DNA from 2 places in the Otoolea muris genome. Region 2 is predicted to be linked to the other one. Evidence: riboswitches for the same ligand, from Rfam matches in the RefSeq annotation. Region 2 holds a riboswitch; the other holds the start of a gene.
What was found. Region 2 has a riboswitch for molybdenum cofactor ahead of NFS31_RS15565 (ABC transporter substrate-binding protein). Riboswitches for the same ligand answer to the same signal wherever they lie in the genome.
Positions count from the first base shown of each region.

Region 1: linked by a shared signal. The riboswitch ahead of NFS31_RS04405 (DVU_1555 family C-GCAxxG-C-C protein) and the one ahead of NFS31_RS15565 (ABC transporter substrate-binding protein) in region 2 are both predicted to bind molybdenum cofactor.

Region 1 is NZ_CALPCY010000004.1:81,954-89,397, forward strand. Features, by position in the region: gene NFS31_RS04395 (pyridine nucleotide-disulfide oxidoreductase/dicluster-binding protein) at 1-375, opposite strand, end outside; gene NFS31_RS04400 (molybdopterin-dependent oxidoreductase) at 377-3,298, opposite strand; gene NFS31_RS04405 (DVU_1555 family C-GCAxxG-C-C protein) at 3,415-3,849, opposite strand; molybdenum cofactor riboswitch at 4,094-4,218, opposite strand; gene NFS31_RS04410 (NAD(P)-binding domain-containing protein) at 4,522-5,292, opposite strand; tRNA gene NFS31_RS04415 (tRNA-Lys) at 5,531-5,603, opposite strand; gene trxA (thioredoxin) at 6,021-6,338, opposite strand; gene NFS31_RS04425 (hypothetical protein) at 6,351-6,494, opposite strand; gene trmB (tRNA (guanosine(46)-N7)-methyltransferase TrmB) at 6,523-7,182, opposite strand.
Region 2 is NZ_CALPCY010000026.1:23,542-30,985, reverse strand. Features, by position in the region: gene NFS31_RS15575 (ATP-binding cassette domain-containing protein) at 1-482, opposite strand, end outside; gene NFS31_RS15570 (ABC transporter permease) at 469-1,152, opposite strand; gene NFS31_RS15565 (ABC transporter substrate-binding protein) at 1,268-2,224, opposite strand; molybdenum cofactor riboswitch at 2,382-2,508, opposite strand; gene NFS31_RS15560 (hypothetical protein) at 2,692-3,003, opposite strand; gene NFS31_RS15555 (Y-family DNA polymerase) at 3,047-4,327, opposite strand; gene NFS31_RS15550 (SOS response-associated peptidase) at 4,451-5,056, opposite strand; gene NFS31_RS15545 (VanW family protein) at 5,660-6,766, opposite strand; gene NFS31_RS15540 (type III pantothenate kinase) at 7,300-7,444, opposite strand, start outside.

The sequences.
Region 1 (7,444 bases), on a different contig from region 2:
GCAGCCAAGGCCGCTTAAGCCCCCGCCGATCACCGCGATTTTCCTGCCCTTTGAGGGCATGTTGTAGGCGTTCGGCGCTTTGCGTTTTGCAAAATCCACGGTGGCTCTTTCCATAAGGCCAAGCGAAACCGCCCGGTCCGCCTGCGCCCGGATGCACGCGGCCTCGCAGGGCCTTTCGCAGATCTCGGACACGATCTGCGGAAAGCCCACGGCATTCTGGAACATCCGGTATGCGGCGTTAAAACGGCCCTTTTTCCATTTTTCCTCCAGGCCCTTAATGTCCATATGAAACGGACAGGCCGCCTGGCAGAACGGAGGCTCATTCTGATGGCAGCGCTCTGCCAGCGTCCTTTCAAAATCCTGTAAAAATCCCATCTTAGAACGGGCGCTCCGCCGTGGGATCATCCAGGGAAACATAGAGTCCGCCCGGTCCCGGCGCAACCGGATTTTCCTTAATATTCTCCAGCTCCTCATAGAGATCCGAGCCAAGGAAGTATTTCTTCGGGGCTTCTGGCTTCTCACCCTTTGCAATCGCGTCCATCCCGGCCTTTACCTTTGCCGGCAGGGCGGGCAGCTCATGGATCCGCACGCCGCAGGCATTGTAAATCGCGTTTGTCACCGCACAGTGCCCGGATGCCTGGAACGCCTCGGAAGCGCCTGTGGATCCGAACGGCCCATCGGAAACCTCCCCGTCAAGGTGGATCACATTGATGTCGTCCGGGATATCCTTGATATAAGGAACGCCCGCGCCGAACATATTGGCGTGCTTCTTCACATCATGGTAATTCTCGCTCAGCGCAAAGCCGATGCTGTGGGAAATGCCGCCGTACGCCTGTCCGTTTACGGCATCGATATTGCCGATACGGCCTACAAAGTCCACGCAGGTGAATTTCAGCACCGTCGTCTTGCCCGTGGCGGCGTCAACCTCCACCTCGGCCATATTTAAGCAGTAGGTGAATGCCGGCGTCGGATCGCCGATGCCCGTATTCGGATCCAGACGGCACAGGCCCGGCGTGGCGGTCGTCTCATAGCGCCCCACATACTTTGTCTCAATGCCCTCTGCCACCATCTCGTCATAGGTGCGGAACGTCCCGTCATCCTTTTGCATCGCGTTCATGAGCTTTTCCGCCGCGATCTTGGTTGCATTTCCGTCCATATATAAGGAACGGCTCGCGCCGGCCATACCCGTATCCGGGCAGAGCTTGGTGTCATTCTGGATAAGCTGGATATCCTCCGGCGTGATTTTAAGCTTCTTGAGCGCCTCCAGCGTCACCATCACAGAACCGACCGTTCCGCCCTGGCCCATAGCATGCCATGTGTCGTATTTCTTTATCTTATTGCCCTTTGCAAGCTCTAAGGCCACCTCCGCGCTGTCCGTCACACCCTCTGTCACGTTAAAGCCGCCCCATGCAAGGCCCACGCCGCGGCGCTTCTGCGGTGTATCAGCGGCCTTTGCGTCCGCTACGGCCTTCTCATAGATCGGGCGCATGGTATCCATCATCCGCTCCATGGGATACTGCGGGTACTTGTAGCTGTTGATATTCAGATCTCCCTCGCGGCAGATATTCTTGTAGCGGAACTCAAAGGGATCCATGCCGAGCTCTTCTGCCATCATATCCATCAGCGGCTCGCTTAAGGTAAATGCCTGCGGAGAGCCGTAGCTTCTGTACGCGGTGCCAAAGGCGTGGTTCGTATTGGCCACGCGGCACAGGCCCGCCACGTTCGGGACATTGTACGGGAAGAACGCAAACCTCGGCGGCTTGGTCATAACATCGTCGCCGCCCCAGGAATACGCGCCGTGATCCATTCCGAAATCAAATTCCGCGGCAATGATCTTTCCCTCGTCGTCGCAGGCAAGGCGTCCGTTGGAGTAAGCCGGGCAGCGCTTTCCGCTGAAATGCTGGTGCTCCTCATACGACATGGACAGGGATACCGGCTCGCCTGTCACCACCGCCGCGGCCGCTGCCAGGGCGATATCGCCCGCGTTCGTGGACCAGCCGAAGCTCGCGCCTGTGGGGTTCATGATAATCCTGTATTTATTCTTCGGAACGCCCACGCAGTTTCCGAGACGCCCGATGGAGGAATACGTGCACTGGGATTTACACTGGATGGTCAGCATCCCGTCGTCGCCCCAGTATGCCTGAAGCACGCACCCCTCAATGGACAGATGCGGCTCACGGCTCGAGAAAAAGCTGCCCTCAACCACATGCGGCGCGTCGTCGATCAGATCCTTTACATTCTCCGCATCCTCAAGGCCGACGCCCTTTAACACCGGCTGCTCGCAGAAAATATTGTCCGTATCCTCATGGATGCGGATTGCGTCCGGCATAACCGCGTCTAAGTAGGTCAGATATTCCGGAAGCTGCTCAATATCCACCGTAACCTTCGCCGCGGCCGCGCGCGCCCGGTCATGCGTATCAGCCACGACAAGCGCCACCACGTCGCCGTAGCGGAAAATCTTCTCATCCTGCAGAACCTTGCGGGACGGCGTCATGACTGTGCTTCTCTCGTGGAACTGGCCCTCGGCCATGATATTCGTACCGCCTGCCGCGAGGATATCCTTTGCCGTGATCACCTTCACAACGCCCGGCATCTTCTCCGCTTCCTCCGTGTGAACCGCCAGAAGCTTTGCGTGATGCGTCACTCTCGGCTGCACCACCGCCGCGTAAAGCGTGCCCCTGGGCATCTTAAGCGCCTGATCATCGCCGTAATCCGCCAGGCCCGTCACCTTGGCCAGGGCGTCCGGGCGCACCACGGGCTTTCCGTAATACTCGCCGTCCTCGGGATTCTTAAACTTAATATCCTCAATCGAGCACTCGCCGCGCATCACCTTTGCGGCAGCCATAACCGCGTCCACAATCTGCTTGTAACCCGTGCAGCGGCATACATTTCTCGTCTTCTGGAACCAGTCGCGCACCTCTTCCCTGGTCGGATCCGGATTCTCCTCCAGAAGCTGGTAAGCGGACACGATAAAGCCCGGAACGCAGAAGCCGCACTGAACCGCGCCGTAATTCATCCAGGCAACCTGTAACGGGTGCGGGTGCTGCGGCGTGCCAATGCCCTCAATCGTGCGGATTTTGGAATACTCCTCAACCTGCGTGATCTTCTTCGTGCAGGAGCGGATTACCTGGCCGTTTAAAATAACGGAACAGGAGCCGCAGACGCCTGTCCCGCAGCCCACCTTCACGCCGGTCAGCCCTAACCGGCGAAGGACGTCCGATAAACGGTCATTTTCCGGATCACACATAAAAATGCGATCCACATCGTTGATGTTGAGCACCATTTTTCTCAATTTCATGGTTTACTCCTCCTTATATAATGTATAATATCGAACAGTTCCCGGGAAAAGCGGCGCGCAGACCGCCCAAACCGCCCTCCCCGGACTGCCTGACATTTCCCAAATGGCGCGCCGCCTCATTCCTCTTCCAGATGTTCCAGCATATCATCAATGTCAAAGCCGGCGTCCTCTAAAATCTCCCGCGCACGGCGGTATGTGCTTTCAACCAGCGCAGGGCAGCGCACGGCTTTATTATGTATATCTCTTTCCAGTATTTCGTCGCAGGAGATTCCGCCGTAGAGCTCCCCGTAGGTATCCCGGAACCACTCTGTCAGCTCCGGGATCATCTCGCCTGCTGCCAGAGCCGGATCAAACAGGCACAGCATCATCGCCGCCCCTGTCAGAGCCCCGCAGATCAGGCCGCTCCTCACCCCCAGGCACAGCCCGGCCGCCGCCCGGACAAGCGCGTCACTTTCCTCTCCCCTTAGCCTTAAGCCCATGGCGGCAAGCGCCTGCGAACAGCACTTGCCGGACTGCAAAAATTCATGCAGCATCAAAATATCTGATTCCACCGTACCTCCCCTTTCTTATAATAAGCGCTTCTAAACACGCTCCGGCGCACAGTCTTCCCGCGCGGCAAAAAAGCAGCCCTGCCCGAAAAGGACAGCGGCTGCTTTTAACACCCCGGGAGAAAAAAGAACGGATCTCTCCCGTAAACAGGATTATAAGGCATAAAGGCGCCCCGAAACAACAACAGCCCGCCCGCTGCGGACGCTCTCCCACGTTTCAATCCACGCCTCAATGCCAGTATAAGCAGAACATCTCATTTGCTTTCCTTTTCAAACACGGAAGGCGATACCGTTTCCGGTATCACCCATTGGTCTGGCTGCATATAGCGGTGTCCGCCACACAGCAGCTTCGACTCGAAAAACAGATTTGTTTCTGAATGGTTTTATTTATATATGTTATTATCTGATTGTTATGTTACACGTTTTGATAGGGTTTGTCAATAGAATGATTTCATAAATATGAATTTTTTTCACCATTATGTTATTATTATTCCTATATCTTCCTCCTTAAAACGAACATGTACTCTCGGAATCTCTCTGTACCTGCCTTTGCGGCTGATTTTCCGCCAGATGCACCCAAATTTAATCAACGTACGCCTCATAAATTTGTGCGCATCTAAAATCATCTCACAAAATCAGGAACAGCGAGATTCCGGGAGTACATGAACTGGAAGATTATTCCTTTTTCACCTTCTCTAAAACAGGCCCCAATATCTCCGTCCACGGCCCGAAAGCGTCCTTCTCCTCCAGATGGGTCAGCCCCATCCAGTTAAGCCCTCCCGGCGTCATTTCCCTCGCCAGATCCTCGAGTGTACCCGGCCATGCAGATGCCTTTTGGGACAGCGCGGATGTAAATGCAGTCACATATTTCCTGGCCGCGGGCTCGTCCAGCCCGTTGTCCACGCACCAGCCGGTCAGGCGCGTCAGAAGCATGTAGTAGGCGCTCATCAGCCCTGTGACAGAGCGCAGAATCGCGATCTGATCCGGTGTTTCGACCAGAACCGGAGTCCCCACATGAGACATCAAATCACGTACTGCCGGGATCGGCGGATACACCACGACCGGCCCAAAGCGGTTGGCGGCAAAGGTGAGGGGCACTACGTCGGCGATGATCGCGCGCGTTCCGATCAGTTCCTCTGCGCGCTTTAAACTCAGCGTAGCCACCAGATTAATAAAATGCTTGTCCGGGGGGAACGAAAGGCCCGCGATCACTTCCTCCGCAGCCGCCGGAAGGAGCGCTGCAAATACCCAGTCTGAGCGATCCACGACCTCCTGGTTGTCCGCCCCGACTGTGATAATGTCCGGATACTTCTCCCGGAGCGCCTGCGCCCGCTCCCGGTTCCGCGGCGATACGGCAATGCTCAGCCCTTCAATCCCGCTCTCGCAAAAGCCGGTTGCAACGGCTGTCGTGATAATCCCGGTTCCAATAAATCCAAGTTTCATCATAGATTCCCCCTTTTTCAGCAATCATTTAAATCTCATTTTAACATAGCCTTTTAGCGGGAGTCAAATTTAATCTGATTCTTTGATTGCTGCCCTCGGGTTTTCTGTGACCTTCGCTCACAAAAAACACCTCGCAGAGCCGAAGGCCGAACTGTTACATTCGGCAGCCATATCTCTGAAACCGCAAAACAAAAAAGCGCCGACCCCACAGCTCTCCGTCTGCAAAATCAGCACTTCTCAGTGCGCCTTCAGGGACTCGAACCCTGGACAAATAGATTAAGAGTCTACTGCTCTACCAACTGAGCTAAAGGCGCTTGTCTTTATTTTGTTTTGTCATCTCCGTGACACATGACATATTCTATCCTATAACACAGAAAAAGTCAACACTTTTTTTAACTTTTTTTTACAGTTTTTTTAGATAACTGGTAACAGTTCAGATAATCTCTGAACTGTCAGGGCATACGGCCATTTAGAATCGCTTCGCGACGGGCCGTATGCCTGCCTTTCGTACGGTCAGCGCAGCAGGTGCGCTGACCTATCTGGACTGTTACGATAACTGTTCAGACGCCAAACGTATCATTATTATTGCAACAGAGATTATAAGGACAGCAGGCGTCTGCCCTTCTGCGCTTCGCTGCGCCCGCTTACCGGAAACGCATGTCATTTAGAACCGCGAAGCGCTTTTATGGGCAGATGCCGCCCCAACTACTAAAGTATTTCTAAAATACGCTCTAAAGAACCTGGCCGATCGCCATCTCTATACTCTTTTTGGTCTGAACCCCTGCTTCCCTGCGGAAGATTTCTCCGTTTTTGAAAATAATGAGCGTCGGGATGGACATGATGCCGTATTTCACCGCCATATCCGTGTTGGCGTCCACATCCATTTTGCCGACTTTCAGCCTTCCCTCATATTCCGCCGCGAGCTGCTCTACGATCGGCGCCATCCGCTTGCACGGGCCGCACCAGTCCGCATAAAAATCAACCAGCACCGGAACGTCTGACTTTAATACCTCCGCCTCGAAATTCTCACTCGTAAATCTCATTTCCATTTGCAACTCCTCCTATCTCTTCTTTTTTCTGTCAGCACTTAACACCTTTGAAGCCTCGTCGAACTGCTTTTTCCATTTCAAAACAGCTCTGTTTAATTCCGTCTTGTCGCTCGTTGCCCTTGACAGCGTGCGGCTCACCTTTGTTTTCAGGCTCATGCTGCAAACTCCACTCTTATTTTTTATATCATATGCAGTTTACAGGCAGCCGGGAAGCCGCCAGCTTACAGATCGGCTTTCCTTCTGCCGAGAACTTTGTCTCATACTCGGTCATCACATTTCCCTTTGCCAGATCGCTTTGGTGCAGATCGAATGTGGAATAGAGAATGTTCCACCCGGCCTGCGGGATGGACTCCATGGAATATTCAAACAATGCCCTGTTATCCGTCTTGAACTCCACAATGCCGGACGCTGCAAGTATCTGGCTGTAAACCGCCATGTACTTCGGCGACGTCAGCCGGCGGCCCGCATGGCGCTCTTTGGGCCATGGATCCGAAAAATTCAGGTAAATGCGGCTCACTTCGCCCGGGGCGAACACCTCCGCAAGATTTCCCGCGTCCAGGCACATGAAATACAGGTTCCCTAGCGGCGTCTCCAGACGCTCTCTTTTGCGGATCGCCTTAACCAGCACCGTGGAATACCTCTCGATCCCGATAAAATTCTTATCCGGATTCTGCATCGCCAGCTCTGTAATAAATTTTCCTTTCCCCATACCGACCTCAATCTCGATCGGATTTGTATTCCCAAACAGTGTGCCAAAGCTTCCCCGCCGCTCTGACGGCTGTGTGACAACATACGGGCTTTTCTCTATCATCTCCTCTGCTCCCGGTATATGGCGCAGTCTCATATGCTCCCTCCCCGCGCGCGGCCTGCGGTCCGGCCCGTCCGCACCCGTTTGTTGTAGCTGTATAACGGATGTATGGCCTTTTCCTTTAGTCTGCTCGCTTTTGCCGTTTTTATCTATTCATTATTTCCATAATTTTATCCCCGCATCAGCCGGGATTTTTGTAAATAATAACTATATATTACCATTTCATGGTTTTTTATGCAAGTCAACAATTTTTTCAAAAATGACGTGCATAAAACCCCGCGATATATTATAATAATAG
Region 2 (7,444 bases):
AGCTCTTCAAACAGCTTCGTGCTGTCCGGATCCAGATTGGAGAGCGTCTCATCCACAATCACCAGCTTCGGCCCGAATATCAAAGCGCGGATAAACGAAAGCTTCTGCTGCTCCCCGCTGCTTAAGCTCCTGGCATACTGGCGCTTCTTATCCTTTAACCCGCACCGCTCCAGCCATGCGTCCGTCTCCTCCTTATCCGGCCGCATTCCCCGCAGCTTCAGGGGAAGGATCAGGTTTTCATACACCGTATCGTGCAGAAGATACGGCTTCTGGCTTGTCATGGTAATGTCGCGCGGCGTCAGCCCTTCCAAATCCATCATCCCCTCATCCGGCGTGAGGATCCCGGTCAGGAGTTTGGAGAGCGTTGTCTTGCCGCAGCCATTCGGGCCGGCCAGACCGTGGATCAGCCCGCTCTCCAGGTTCATCTCCTCTATCCAAAGCTCAAAGGTTCCCATCCGCTTTTTCAGATTAGAGATTCTCATCGCCCTGCTCCTCCCTCCTGAAATGGTCGGCCAGCGTCTGTACAGCAAACGCCATTATCATCAGAAGCACGCCCAGGAACACGCCCTCATAATAATCCCCGGCCCCCTTGAGGGTTGAAATCGCGGTCGTCATGGTGCGCGTGTGATTCTTAATATTGCCTCCCACCAGAAACACGGCCCCCACCTCGCTGATCGAGCGGCCGTAGCCTGACACCACGGCAAAATACATCTCATGCTTCATTTCCTTTAACAGAAGCCACCCCGTCTGCCGGCGGTCCGCCCCCATCAGCCGCGCAAACGCCCGGATCGCCGGAGCCGTGCGCACCGCGTAGGAATAGACCATCCCGCATACAATGGGCGTGATGATTAAAACCTGCGCAAACACCATGCCTTTGATGGTAAACACCCACCGCAGGCTCCCGAGCGGCCCCCGCTTTCTGAGGAGCATATAGGCCAGAAGCCCGATCACCACCGGAGGGGCCCCCATCAGCGTGCGGTTGAGGCGGATCACCAGCCGTTTCCCGGGAAATTCCCGCCTTTCCAGCAAAAATCCGAGCGAAATCCCAAACGCAGACGCGATCATCGTGGACCAAACCGACATGATGAGCGTGACCCGGATCGAATCCATCACGCCCACTGTGCCAAAAAATTCTGAAAATACCTGTTTCAACTCAACCCGCTCCCTTAAAAAAGGCCGAAACCGCGCAGCGCCACCGCCCGCCCCGGTTTCGGCCTTGCTGGCCTTAAGGCAGCGCGGATATCCTCCGCCGCCTTTTTCTGTCTTTCTACTGCTGATCCGCGTTGGGGAAGAATAACGGCTCGCCGTACTCCTCAACGCCGAACTTGCCAATCAGCTCCTGAACCTCAGGAGAGCAGATCCATTCAATAAAGGTATTTGCCGCCTCATTGTTCAAATCCGGGTATTTCTCCGGATTCACGGCAATCACGCCGTACTGGTTCAAAAGGTTGGCGTCGCCCTCACAGATGATGTCCATATCCGGGTAATCCGCCTTTTTCGCGAGCCAGGTTCCGCGGTCTGTCAGGCAGTAGCCGCCCTTCTCATCCGTCATATTGATCGTATCGCCCATGCCGGCCCCGGCTGACACATAATTCGGATTGCTCTCATAATCTGTAATCCCCAGCTTGTCCCAGATCCCGGTCTCCTTATTGTGCGTGCCGGAATTATCGCCGCGCGATACAAATGTCAGCTCCTCGTCCTTTACCTGCTTAAATACAGACTCAATATCGTCCGTCACCGCAACCGGACCGTCCTTGGGCCCAATGATAATGAAGTCATTGTACATCACCTGGAAGCGCTCCACGCCGAAGCCGCTGGCCACAAACTCCTCTTCCTTGGCCTTGGAGTGAACCAGCACAATATCAACCTCGCCGTCCATGCCCTTTTGGATCGCATCGCCCGTCCCCACAGCCGTCCACTGCAGATCAATGCCCGTCTCCTCCAGAAACAGCGGCTGAAGGTAATCAAGAAGCCCCGTATTATCCGTGCTGGTCGTGGTAGCCATCATCAGCACGCCCTGCGCGCTCTTTTCCTGCTCCTCACTCTCAGCCTCTCCGGTTTCTGCAGCCGTCTCCTCCTCTGTCGGGGCCGCCGCCTCCACCTCAGCCGCGGTCTCTGCCGCCTCCGTTTCAGCCGGCTTGTCCGCAGAGCCTGAGCAGGCCGCCATCGATACCGCCGCCGCGGCCGCCGCCGCAAACACCTTCCATCTGCTTGATTTTCTCATCGTATCTCTCTCCCTTGAATATTATTTCCGAAGAAAACGCCGCACCGGAACAAAAATCGTGCGGCAACTCTTCCCGGGAGCGCCCGAAGATGCGCTGAAATTTCCATTCAGACGCGCTCCGGCACAGGCGGAAGCATTCAAGCCTTTTCATAGCACAATTTCTTTCCAATGCATTTCTTTCCAAATGCGGGAGGCGGGCGGGTTTCCCCATCCACCCATTGGCTGCCCGCCATGCAGCATGATTTCACTGTTTCAGGCGCAGCAGCTCGAAATTTACTGTTTTTTTCAGATTACAGAAATCAGTATAGCACAGGTGAAATCGCTCTGTCAATATGAGACAAAAAGAAGAACCTTGCGGCTGTCACGCATTCGTAACGGTTCAGATAACCCTGAACTGTTACCTGCATTTATTGAAATATTTATGAACATCCGCACGGCCGGCGCAAAAACAATGCATGCGCGCCGTGTCACCGAAAATTGATGACCCACCGGCTCTCTGCCTGATAATAAATAAGCCATGCCCTGATCCCGCGCCCATGCAGCGCCAGCGTGCAGTCATATTCGATGGAAGGAACCCCGGCATACGTCTTTTTCTCCTGAGAATGCACGATAATCTCCCGGATGGTCTGGATCTCCCCGTCCTCATCCTGTATTTTCAGCATCAGAGGCGTGGCCTTTCCGGTGCTGGTAAACCAGCATTCACATGCAATCTCCCGCTGGATTCCCCTGACGCCGCCCGCGTCCGCCCCGCGGGAATTCATGCCAATCCCAAATGCCATTGCCATCCCCTCTTTCCCAAAGATGTACTCACAGTTACGCCTCTCACGGTTCGGTCTTTATGTCGATTTGTTGGTCTAAAAATACGGCCCGCCGCACCGCGCCGGCCCCGAACCGCCCTCTTATCTCATCGACAGCCCTGTCCATCCTCGAAAGCTTCTCATCATTTACATCGTCAAACATCCGTAACTGCCTGTAATTCTCCCGGCTCACCCGGCCTGTATGCACGCCCAGGTGACGGACCGGCCGGCCGTTCCACAATTCCAGGAACAGTCCGCACGCCGCCTCATAGATCTCCATGGTCCGATCCGTCGGGCCGCACAGCGTTCTCTGGTGGGAGGCATAGGAAAAATCCGCATACCGGATCCCCACGGACACCACCCCGATCTGCACCCCGTCCGCCCGCAGACGGCCTGCAACCGTCTCGGAAAGAGCCAAAAGCGTCTGCTTCGCCGTCTGCGCGTCCATCACATCATACGGCGTCGTGGCGCTGTTCCCGTATCCCTTATTCCCGCCGGACGGCGCGCCAACGGACAGGCCCGCGCCCGCATCCGCCGGCGCACCCGGTTTTATTGTGTACGAACCGCCGGATGCCGCCACCGGCGAGGGATCGATGCCATTGGCAAAGCCCCATATCACCTCCCCATGCTTTTTCAGCACGCGTTTAAGCCACGCCGGATCGCAGGCCGCAAGCTCCCCGATGGTTCTGATACCCATGGAAAGAAGCTTTCCCTCCGTGGCCCGCCCCACAAAGAACAGCTCTGATACCGGAAGCGGCCACATCTTCTCCGGAATCTCCTCCGGATACAGCGTATGTACCTGATCCGGCTTCCTGAAATCTGACGCCATCTTTGCCAGAAGCTTATTGGCCGATACGCCCACATTGACCGTAAATCCCAGCTCCTCCCGGATGCGGTCCCGGATCTGCGCCGCCGCCTCCTCGGGCGTCCCGAACAAATGGCAGCTCGCGCTCATGTCAATGTACGCCTCGTCAATGCTGTACGGCTCGACCGCATCCGAATAATCCCGCAGAATATCCATAAATGCAGCCGAACATTTCTCATACAGGCCATAATCCGGCGGCACGATCACCAGATCCGGGCATTTCCTTCTCGCCTCCAGAAGCGTCTCGCCTGTTTTGATCCCATACCGCTTTGCCGGGATCGACTTCGCCAGGATAATCCCGCGCCGCGCAGACACATCCCCGCCCACGGCAGACGCAATCGTTCGCAAATCCACCTTCTCCCCCCTGTGGGCCAGCCGGTAAACCGCCTCCCACGAGAGATAGGCTGCGTTCACGTCAATATGAAAGATGATTCGTTTCAAACGTACGTTCACCTCCTTGGGTTCCATTTTAGCAAACATACGTTTCTATTTCAAGCGGTAATTTATGGAATACATACCGTCCCCGGCCGCCCCGGAGCGTGTCAGAATCGTCAGAAGCAGGCCCTAAAACAGGCTGAGCTGCTCATAATCTGATTCACGTTCCAGCAGGCAGGGCATTTTGCCAAGAATCTCCTTCACCCCTGCGTCATCCAGCACCCATTTCGCCGCCTCGTCCCACTCCAGGATCAGGGGCATACGTTCATGCACCGGCTTCATGGATCCATTGGCCGCTGTTGTGAGTATCACAAAATGCGCCCCGTCCTCATACTGCCTGCTGCACCCCGCCATCAAAAGAAGCGGGCAGCCCTTTTTGTAAAACCGGCTTTTCTCCCTCCTGGAATTCCACTCATAAAACCCCGCCGCGGGAACCGCTATCCGCCTGTGCATGATGCTGTCGCGAAACAATGGCTTTTCCATCGCAGATTCGCTTCTCGCATTAAAAATCACCCGCTTCCCCTGAAAGCCCGGAAATCCCCAGCGCTGCCATCCGCAGCGCACCGCGCCTCCCTCTCCCCAAAGAACCGGCGCCGCCTCAGACGGATGCACGTCGCCGGCGGCCATCCGGCCCACTGCCGCCATAGACCCGCGCCTTATTTTTCCCTGCAGCCCGCGAAGCAGCGCTTCCATCGCCCTTGCTGTCTCATCATCTACATAGTATCTGCCGCACATACATTTCTCCCTGAAATTTTTAATATCCGCTTTATGTCCGCCCCTGTGTGCTGTTTTCCATGCCTCTCTGCCTGCATTGTACGATTACGGCATGGGTATGTCAAGCCCGGCTCTCTTTACGCCGAAATTGAATCCGCTGGTACAGTTCGATATGTTCTGTAAGTTATTTCTGAACAGTTCCTTATTGAAACAAATTTTTTTATTCAGATGCACTACTGTAGTGTCTGGTTTATATTTAGCATAATTATTATGAATAATAGTACATATACTTTATCGGTAAATAAGGAAATCCGTTTAGCTAAATATAATCAAGATATTACACTGCTATATGCAGTTTTACAAAAAATAGCAGAAAAAGAGAGAAAGAATCTTGCAGTTTAGATTATCTTTCTTCATGACAATAGAAAATCTGCGAAGCATGTTTTTTATTGTATGCAGGGAGGTAAGAAGGTAGAATGGCCGAAAAAACCTGGAAAAAGAAATTTATTGCTGATAACAGGCTGCGCGGTCTAAAACAGAACCGTACTTTCTAAATACCCAAAAAAGGGACATCCGGGCATTTTCGTTTCAGATATCCCTTTTATGGCGCTTAGAAACTATAAACTACTGAGCCCCGCCCGCCGATCCGCCGGTTTGTGCCTCATCTCCTGTCTCTGCCGCCGCCTGTGCTGCTCCCTCTGCCGCCGCTTGTGCTTCCGCCTCTGCCGCCGCTTGTGCTGCTGCCTCTGCCGCCGCTTGTGCTTCCGCCTCTGCCGCCGCCTGTGCTGCTGCCTCTGCCGCCGCTTGTGCTTCCGCCTCTGCTGCTGCCTGTGCTTCCGCCTCTGCCTGAATCTCTGCGATAGCCGCCTCGCCTCTGATCAGCGTAACCGTGAGGTTTCCCTCCTGCGCTGATGCCTGGATCAGAAGAGGTTCCTGATAGGGATTCACAAATTTGAGATCCTTATGCCCTTCGGAGATCGTCGCGTCCAGCCCCACAGGCAGGTAGGACACCGGGGAAGAATGCGGGTGGCGTTCCGACGCCGGGAGCATAGCGTGGCACATCGCCGCATACAGGGTTGAGGATACCTGGCAGATGCCGCCGCCATACTCCTGGCCGCCGATTGCCGGAGCCAGTACATAGCCGTTTTCCGGCCTCCTCGGCTGCACGGCATTGCTGAACGAGAACTGTCCGCCCGGCTGCAGCACTGTGCCGTTGATCCTCTGCGCCGCCAGGCATACGTTGACCGCCCTGGGGATGGCGCTGTTATAATTGGTCGTATATGTACCGATCCGGCCGTTTTCGTTTCCCTGCGGCTGGCAGATACGCCCTTCTGCCTTTCCGGCAGTCATATAATGCCTGTAATACGCGGCGATATCCGTTTTACACTGATTCACCAAATCCGGATTGTAGAACACATAGGCTCTCACGTCAAATTCTTCATTTCCGGGACGGCACTCGCGCATGCCGCTCGACATGAAATGGGAAAACAGAGCCTGCGGATCATTTCCGATCGCAGCCTGCAGATCCGGATTCTGGTTATAATAATACTCTGCGTCAAACACGGCCTGCCATGCTTCCGCCGTCTCGTCTGCCGCGCTGGCAAACGGGGAGACAAAGCTGAGCAGCAAGGCGGCGCCAATCACGGACAGAAGCCTTTTGCCCCCGGAAACAAAGCGGCAAAGACGGGATAAACGGGCTGCTATGGGGGTGTGGTAAAGCATGGGGTTCATATCATTCATTCCTTTGCATGTTTCTATTCATTTCTTTTGTGGTACTGATCTGTTCCCCATTGTACCTCGGTATGGCAAAATCTGTCAAGTAATTTTGAACTTTTTATTACGATTTTATTACAGTTGTTGTAACGGTTCAGACAACAATGTCAGTTAGTTAAGCGGACGATTGCGGGATGTTGTTTATCGTGGGGAGGCCGCCGTGGCCAGCTCCTGTATCCAACGGAACCCCGCTCCCGCTCGGAGAAAAGCGCAGCGGGCGCTTAGCGAGGTCTTTTCGAGCTTAGCGTCCGCTGCGCTTTTCTCCGAGCGGGAGCGGGGTTCCGTTGGGTTTGGAATCGGACTTTGGCGGCCCTCTCACGACAGACAACGCCCTGCAACCGTTCATTTCGCTTAATTAACTGACATTGGTTCAGACAACCTGAATCAATGGCTGGGGCGTGGACAGTAACCTACAGTTTCAGCAGCAGTTCAGATAAGGCGGGCATACGCATCCGGCGCATCAGCCGCCCCCGTGTTTTCCTGATCCCCCCTTAACCGCCTCCATTCCCGCGGTTCTTATAGTACAGATACCACAGCCCCTTGAGCAGCAGATCCGGATCACAGACAATCTCCCGGCGGCAGTGCGGGACGATCCGCTTTGCCGCGCCGCCGGTCGCGATGGCAGTCACCTTCTCA